2 regions of the Metabacillus sp. SLBN-84 genome follow, and region 2 is predicted to be linked to the other one. Evidence: predicted binding sites of a transcription regulator. Region 2 holds the regulator's gene; the other holds the start of a gene.
The links. The regulator Rex, encoded in region 2, represses fermentation and respiration genes when NADH is low (regulators of the CRP and FNR family bind a similar motif). The targets are predictions, from matches to a motif close to TTGTGAAATATTTCACAA.

Region 1 (4,423 bases), on a different contig from region 2:
TTTCATTTCCCTGTTCAGGAAAAAAACCCGTCGTCTCAATATCAAACACGACAGCGGAAAACTCTTCTAAAGGAACAGACATCACTTCCTCAGCCTTCATCTCCCGCTGAAGCTGCCTTAAAAAGGCAATCTGCTGGGAATTCTGCCCTCCCTGTGCCGTCCCGAAAACACTCGTCTGAAATTTGCCGTGCACTTCCCGGATAAAATGAATAAACGGATTCGACTTCATGAATGAACACCCTTTTCAATGATCACTTGAACGTAGTGATGCAGCTTCTTCCCGTTTTTTAAAATGGTTTTCAGTTCCTTCTTTTCCGCCCGGGTGAGGTCCTGTACGGGCAGATAATGCACATCATCATACTCTTTAATTCTCTTTAAATTCGACATCCGGAACTGAAGCAATCGCTGAAAACTGTCTTTATAGATTTCAAGTTCATTTTTATATTCATCCTGCCGGGAAAGGCCGTTTATCCGGTCAAGGGTGGAGGATTCCATGATCCCTTCTTTAATAGCAAGAATTCTCACCGCATTGACATACGGAAGAAATGCCGCCTGTTTAATGTTCAGGCACCCCTGATAATGGCCGCTGTTTTCTGTAAAGATCTGGCCGAGCGGTCCGACAGACGGTTTGATGTGCATGATGGTATCCAAAAACCGTTTCAGAAGCTTTGGCGACTGCTTTTGATAACTGTCCACTCTTTGCTTTAAACGGATAAGCAGCTTATCATTTCCCGCCATCGTTCTTGCATCAATGAAGATCTGCAGGTATCTCATCGATTCAAAGCTGACATCCTCCATCCATTGGTCGAGCTGCCCTTCATATCCTTCTGCCGACTTGCACCATAAAGGATTTGAGCTCATCACTTTTCCTTCGCAATAAGGGTAGCCTGCAGCATGAAGTCCATCCGATAGTTCTCTTCCGAGAGCCAGAAAATATTCCTCTTCAGCTGCACCGCTTTTTTCATACACCATCCCGTGATCCTGGTCGCTTACGACCGCCTGTTCAAACCTCCCTGCACTCCCCATGACAAACCACGCATAGGGCGAAGGAGGATCCCCTTTCTCCTCCTTCACAATCTGCAGAGACCGTTCGAAAACCGCCCGCATGACCCGGTCATGAAACACATTCAGCGAATACGCATCAGACATATGATTCTGAATCTCTTTCTCTCTCCACTCCCTGATTGACCCGTAGCTATCTCCCATGAACCGCACGTCCCTTTCGCTCCATTACGAGCTGACCTTATCCTCTTTTGATAAGAATACTTCAGGATAGCCGTAACTTCCATGCTCACTCATATCAAGACCCATAATTTCTTCTTCCTCTGTCACACGCAGGCCGCCCATCAGCTTTTTCGCTGCGAAAAGAATAACGAATGAAACGATGAAGGCATAAGCACCTGACACCCCGACACCCATAATCTGGACGCCAAGCTGTTCAAAGCCTCCTCCGTAGAAAAGTCCCGGCTTTCCGACAGTTGCGAGTTCCGGTGCTGCAAAGAATCCGGTTGAAATGGTTCCCCAAACTCCTGCCGCACCATGAACAGATAAGGCAAAGATCGGATCGTCTATTCTTTTCTTTTCGAAAAATCTCACACTATAAAAAACTAGAATTCCGGCAACAAATCCGATTAGAACAGCTGCCCACGTTTCAACAAATGCACATGAAGCGGTAATCGCGACAAGCCCGGCAAGTGCCCCGTTCAGCATCGTCGGAACATCTGATTTCCCAAGAACAGCCCATGAAACAAGGAGAGCTGCAACCGCGCCTGCAGCAGCCGCAAGATTCGTATTAAGAGCCACATAGCCGAAAAAGCCATCTTCCACTCCAAGCGTACTTGCGGCATTAAAGCCGAACCAGCCAATCCACAGCACGAGCACACCAAGAGCCGTAAAGACCTGGTTGTGGCCGAAAATATTGTTGGCAGAGCCATCCTGATTAAATTTTCCGATGCGGGGCTTTAACAGAATTGTAGCAGCTAAAGCAGCCATAGCACCTGTTAAATGAACAACGGTGGAACCGGCAAAGTCCTGCTTGCCGTGCTCTGCAAGCCATCCGCCTCCCCAAATCCAGTGAGCGACTACAGGATACACCAGCGCCGAAAACAGCACAGTGAACACAAGATAAACTGAGAGTTTCGCGCGCTCAGCAAATCCGCCAAGAGCAATGGTAATCGCAATTCCTGCGAATGCAAGCTGAAAAAGAAAGAAAACAGATGATGATAAATTCATCCCCTCAAGCTCATATCCTGAGTAGAAAAAATGAGACAGTCCAACAAAGAAATTGGAGTTGTCACCGAAAATAAATCCGAATCCAACCGCCCAGAAGATAAGCGATGCAAGACCAAACGTAAAGATCGTTTTCCCTGCAATATGTCCTGCATTTTTCATTCTGGTCGAGCCCGCTTCAAGCAGAATAAATCCTCCCTGCATAAGTATGACAAGAATGGCACCCAGCACCACCCATAAACTGTTTAATAAATACACCGAATCCAATTGAATGTCCTCCCTGATGGTTTTTACCTTACATTAGATGTTATAAAATATAACATTAAACTATTATTCTTTATTCTATCTGAATATTAATTGTTGTCAACCAGTTTTCTGTAAATCATGTCATAAATCCTAACATCGATGAATTGACCTATATTTTCATAACGGGAATTGTCCGGCTCCGCCTCCCAGCCCTTCCGTGAGAACAAAATCCCCGAAAAAGTCAAAACCGGACTTTTCCGGGGATTTCTTTTCTGCCTGTCAGGGCTAAACGGTCGGCTATGCTTTTCCTATGGACATTTTTCCCTTTTTAAGGTAAAATTATATTGTGAAGTTTTTCACATAATAACGGGAGGGTGTTGCACTGTGGCACAGGAAAAAATAAACCGTGTAGTGCTTGTAGGAACCGGATTTGTAGGATCAAGCTATGCGTTTGCTCTTATGAATCAGGGAATAGCAGATGAACTGATTCTGATTGACGCGAATGCCGAAAAAGCCCTTGGAGATGTCATGGATCTGAATCACGGAAAAGTCTTTGCTCCGAATCCGACTGCCATCAGACTCGGAAACTATGAAGATTGCAAACACGCAGACCTTGTTGTTATTTGTGCAGGCGCCAACCAGAAGAAAGGCGAAACACGCCTTGACCTTGTTTCAAAAAACCTGAAGATTTTCAAAGAAATTACCGAGAGTGTCATGCAATCAGGGTTTGACGGCATTTTTCTCGTTGCAACAAATCCCGTCGATATTCTCACGTATGCTACATGGAAATACAGCGGACTGCCTCAGGAAAAAGTAATTGGTTCAGGGACAATCCTTGATACATCCAGATTCCGCTACCTGCTTGGAGATTACTTTAAAATTGCTCCGAACAACGTTCACGCCTACATCATCGGCGAGCACGGAGACAGCGAGCTGCCTGTCTACAGCACTGCGGACGTCGGAGGCATACCTGTTATGAAAATGATTGAACGAAACAGCACTTATAAAAAAGAAGACCTGGATGAGATTTTTAAAAATGTGCGCGATGCAGCCTATCAGATTATTGAGAGAAAAGGCGCCACGTATTACGGCATTGCCATGGGCCTTGTCCGCATCACAAGAGCCATCTTTCATAACGAAAATTGCGTGCTCACCGTTTCTGCACGTCTCGACGGACAATACGGCGAATCTGATGTTTACATCGGTGTGCCCGCCGTTATTAACCGCGACGGCATCAGGGAAATCGTAGAGCTTGACTTAAGCGCAGACGAACAGAGCAAGTTCCGGCACAGCGCAGGGGTGCTGAAGGAGATCCTGGCTCCGTTTTGGCCGGGAGATGCACCTGCTTAAGGAAAAAAAGCGAGGAAGACTGAAGCACTCCGGCTCTTGGGAAGCCGGAGTGTTTTGCGTTGTAATATGAGCTTTTTAGCAGATGAATGAGAGAGAGTATGATTAGAGATTGGATTGTTCCCTTTAGCTGCGGTGTAATTGTCTGAAGGGGCATAAGGGGCATGGATTGATACCTTCAGTTGCGGCAGAAACGTCTGAAGGGGCATAAGGGGCATGGATTGTTACCTTCAGCTGCGGCGGGAATGTCTGAAGAGTCATATAGGCAGAAGTTTGTGACCGCCAGACATGACGAAGACCTCTTAAGGGTCATATATTCCCGAAAGAATGGGCTCGGCACTTATTCCACCAAAAAAAACACGAACCCCGTAAGGTCCGTGTTCTTCCAATCTAGCTGTCTCTTTTTTCTTTTACTCTTAATAGACGCAAGCCGTTGGCTGTCACAAGCAGGGTTGCTCCCATATCTGCGAAAATGGCGATCCAGAGGGTCAGCCAGCCGGGAATGACAAGAAGCAGCGCGAGGAGCTTAAGGCCGAGTGCAAACGCGATGTTCTGCTTGATGATGACAAGGGTTCTGCGGCTTAAGTCAATGGCAAACGGC
Region 2 (4,423 bases):
GGACAAAGCGCCTGCTCGTACCGATCTTTGCACATGTCGCCATGAATACACTGGTCGTGCTGCTGCAGTCGAACCGCGAACAGATTGAAGAAATGATGAAGAATGCGGAACAAATGCAATTTATTTTTGGAGGCATGTAAGAATGAGAACAAGCCCGGTATCGATGGGAATTTTCTACTTGGCAATGGGCATCCTGTTTACCTATCTTGCGGTAAACAGCTCGGAAAACGGGCTATGGTCTTTTCCGACCATCCTGCTGATGCTGATTGCAACATTTGATCTTGGAGTGGCATTCCGAATGTTTACTCTTTCGTATAAAGTAAAAACGAAGAAAAAATAGGAAGAAGGGTAATCCGGCAGCGGATTACCCTTCTTTATTTTCTTCCTCAAACTGTGTTTTCTGTGCTTTCCGGTAGGCAAATCTTGAGACGAAAATACTGACTTCATACAAAATGAAAAGCGGAACAGACACCATGAGATGCGAGACAATCTCCGGAGGTGTGATGAGCGCTGCGATGACAAGCAGAATGAAGTATGCGTATTTCCTCACCTTTGACAGGAACATCGGCGTGACAATCCCGAGCCTTGTCAAAAACATGATGACAACCGGCAGCTGAAACAGCAGTCCGAACGGTATGGTGAGCTGAATGAGAAACTGAAAATACTCGTTAATCCCGATGACCTGGTTAATATCAAGATCATTTGACAGCTGCTCCATAAAATCAACCACGAATGGAAACAGCAGGAAATACGAAAAGCTCAGACCGGCCAGAAACAGCCCGATGCTAATCGGGATATAGCTGAGCGTGACACGTCTTTCTTTTTCGTAAAGCCCCGGACTTACGAAGGCCCACAGCTGATAAAGAATGACCGGTGACGTCAGGATAAAGGCGATGATAAAGGTAAACTGCATGTAGACCATGATCGGATCTGTCATGCGGAATGAATTAAGCGTCAAATTCTCAGCTTCTGTCGTATGCTGCAGATAAATAATGATCGGCTTTGCGAGTAAGAAGCCGGCAATCACAGCGAGAAACAGGAAAAAGACCGTAATGATGATCCGTTTTCTGAGCTCGGCAATGTGATCGATGACCGACATGTCGTTTTGTTTCATAACTGCTTTCATCCTATCTTACTTCTCTTCCTTCTTTTTGTCTTCCTCATCGTCATCTGCAAGCCCTTTTGTGGCAGACTTGAACTCGCGCAGCGAATTTCCCAGCGCTTTTCCAAGTTCCGGAAGCTTCTTTGGACCAAAGATTAATAAAGCAGCAAAAACGATCAGCAGCAGACTTCCAAATCCTATGTTCGGCATGGTTTTCACCTCTTTCTTTATGCGTTCGGGTAATGTTTCAAAAAGTAGACGAGCGACTGCAGCTCAACGGCAAGATCAATATGGTGAATTCTGATTTCCTCCGGCACATTCAGTCTTGCCGGTGTGAAGTTCAAAATGCCTTTAATGCCCTTTGCAATCAGTCTGTCTGTAATCGCCTGGGCAGCCTGGGCAGGGACCGTCAAGATCGCAACGGTCACATCCTCAGGCAGGTGCTCTTCCATGTTATCAAGATGATAGATCGGCACGTCGCCAATTTCGGTGCCGATTTTGTTCTCATCCACATCAAACGCCAGTGAAATCAGCGTATTGTTGTTTTTCGTGAAGTTATAATGAAGGAAAGCTGTACCGAGATTTCCTACTCCAATCAGCGTAACCTTTGTGACCTCGTCCTGATCAAGCGTCTTTCTGAAAAAAGACAGCAGGTAATTGACGTTGTAGCCATATCCTTTTTTCCCTAGAGCTCCAAAGTAGGAAAAGTCTCTTCGGATGGTCGCGGAATCGACCTTCACGGCATCACTCAGTTCAGCTGATGACACCCGCTGCTTTCCTGAGGCATGCAGGTTTTTTAAGAACCTGTAGTATAAAGGCAGACGTTTTGCCGTCGCCTGCGGAATTTTGGATTGTTCAATGTTGTTCACGTTCTAACCCCCACATTCAAAGATGCAGATTTATCTCTCTTGTAATCCCCATTTTTCCCGCCGGTTTTTTGAGATAAGTACGTCGGACCGATTACCAGTCCCTTGTCTAAAGCCTTGCACATATCATAAACCGTCAGTGCACAGACAGAAGCGGAAGTTAGCGCTTCCATTTCAACACCTGTACTTCCTTTTGTTTTGACTGCAGCATGTATGACAAGGCGGGCTTGTCCCTCGTCTTTTTCCCAGTCAAATGAGATATCGATTCCTTTAAGCGGGATCGGGTGGCACATCGGAATGATGTTCCATGTGTTCTTAGCAGCCATAATGCCGGCTACCTGCGCAACAGCAAGCACGTCGCCTTTTTCAAGCTGCTGGTTTACGATTTTCTCATGCACATCGATGCTCATGATGACGCTTGAAATCGCTTCGGCTGTGCGGACTGTTTCATTTTTTTCGGATATATCAACCATCCTGGCTCTGCCCTGCTGGTTAAAATGAGTAAAATTTGACATCTTTTTACGCCCCTCATACCTAGACTATACACTATTTTTACAAATCTGTCTTTTTACTTATTGTGACAAATACAAGCATCCGGAGGCCCCAATCATTGCGGGCACCCCGCGGATAAGCTACACTTAACCTATCATAGCATGAGGTGAAAAGACATGATTTTGCTGCAAATTAACCAGCTGACAAAATATTTTGCTGCTGATCTTATATTATCGAACATTAAACTTGAAGTACAAACGCGCGACAAGATTGCACTCGTCGGCCGCAACGGCGCCGGAAAATCAACGCTCCTGAAGATTATCGCGGGACAGCTTTCCTATGAATCAGGAGAAATCATCAAGCCTAAGGATGTCCGGATCGGCTATCTGGCCCAGGATACCGGCCTTGAATCCGAGCTTTCCATCTGGGATGAAATGAATTCCGTTTTCCAGCCTCTTAAGGATATGGAAAAAACGATGCGCAGCCTAGAGATGAAAATGGCTGAAACAGACCCTTCAGAACGGGAATTTCAGCAGCTGCTGAATGAATACGACCGTCTTCAGGTTGAATTTAAAGAAAAAGGCGGCTATCAATATGAAGCAGTCATCCGTTCTGTTCTTCACGGACTCGGCTTTGCTGACTTTGACATCTCAACACCGATCCAGCGTTTGAGCGGAGGCCAGAAAACACGCCTTGCCCTTGGTAAGCTGCTTTTGACAAGCCCTGATCTGCTCGTGCTGGATGAACCGACGAACCATCTGGATATCGCAACGCTGTCCTGGCTTGAGCAATACCTGCAGGGTTACAGCGGTGCCATTCTAATCGTATCCCATGACCGGTACTTCCTTGATAAGGTTGTCAACCAGGTGTATGAGATTTCAAGGCACTCCAGCAGAAAGTACATCGGCAACTATAGCCGCTACCTCGAGCAGGCCGCTGAAAACTATGAACGCGAGCTTAAATTATTTGAAAAACAGCAGGATGAAGTGGCGAAGCTGAAGGATTTTATCCAGCGGAACATGGCAAGAGCATCAACAACAAAGCGCGCGCAAAGCCGTCAGAAAAAACTGCAGCGCATGGATTTGATGGACAGGCCGCTTGGGGATGAGAAGTCTGCCCACTTTAAATTTGATATCGAGCGGCAGAGCGGAAATGATGTTTTAAAAGCGAATGATATCGCTGTTTCCTATGATGGAACGAATCCGATCATTTCAAATGTCTCTTTTTCCGTTTCACGGGGTGACAGCATCGCGCTCGTCGGGCCGAACGGAGTCGGAAAGTCGACACTCCTGAAAACGATCATTGAAAGACTTGCTCCACTAAAAGGGTCATTTCAGCTTGGATCCGGCGTCAAGATCGGCTATTACGATCAGGAGCAGGCGAATCTTACGTCGAATAAACGAGTCCTTGATGAGCTGTGGGATGACTACCCGATGCTAACAGAAAAGGAAATCCGCACCGTGCTTGGAAACTTCCTCTTTTCCGGTGACGATGTCCTGAAAAATGTCTCCACATTAAGCGGCGGGCAGAAAGCAAGACTTGCCCTTGCGAAGCTGATGCTGCAAAAAGCCAATCTGCTCATTCTGGATGAGCCGACAAACCACCTTGATCTCGACAGCAAGGAAGTGCTTGAAAACGCACTGATTGATTACCCGGGGACCATCCTGTTTGTTTCCCATGACCGGTATTTCATCAACAGAATTGCGACAAAAGTATATGAACTTTCGCCGGGCGGTGTGACCGAATACCTCGGAGATTACGATTACTATCAGCATAAAAAAGCAGAGCAGCTCGAGCTTGCTGCCTTGGATGCTGCCCCTGAAGTGAAGGAGAAAGAAAACGGAAATAAGCTTTCCTATGAACAGGAAAAGGAACTTAAAAAACAAGCGCGGCAAAAACAGCGCAAGCTTCAGGAAGTGGAAGAGCGCATTTCAGCTATTGAGGAAAAGGTAGAAGTAAATGA

Region 1: the regulator Rex is predicted to act here: its motif matches at 2,820-2,837, upstream of RKD52_RS02930 (L-lactate dehydrogenase).

What each region holds. Positions count from the first base shown of each region.
Region 1 covers NZ_JBRJIP010000001.1:595,712-600,134, reverse strand. Annotated here, with positions in the region: gene RKD52_RS02945 (exonuclease domain-containing protein) at 1-229, opposite strand, end outside; gene RKD52_RS02940 (DUF294 nucleotidyltransferase-like domain-containing protein) at 226-1,206, opposite strand; gene RKD52_RS02935 (ammonium transporter) at 1,231-2,496, opposite strand; gene RKD52_RS02930 (L-lactate dehydrogenase) at 2,860-3,825, shown strand; gene RKD52_RS02925 (heavy metal translocating P-type ATPase) at 4,213-4,423, opposite strand, start outside.
Region 2 covers NZ_JBRJIP010000005.1:9,281-13,703, reverse strand. Annotated here, with positions in the region: gene RKD52_RS21220 (CPBP family intramembrane glutamic endopeptidase) at 1-140, shown strand, start outside; gene RKD52_RS21215 (YdiK family protein) at 143-340, shown strand; gene tatC (twin-arginine translocase subunit TatC) at 365-1,114, opposite strand; gene RKD52_RS21205 (twin-arginine translocase TatA/TatE family subunit) at 1,133-1,312, opposite strand; gene RKD52_RS21200 (redox-sensing transcriptional repressor Rex) at 1,330-1,971, opposite strand; gene moaC (cyclic pyranopterin monophosphate synthase MoaC) at 1,968-2,483, opposite strand; gene RKD52_RS21190 (ABC-F family ATP-binding cassette domain-containing protein) at 2,637-4,423, shown strand, end outside.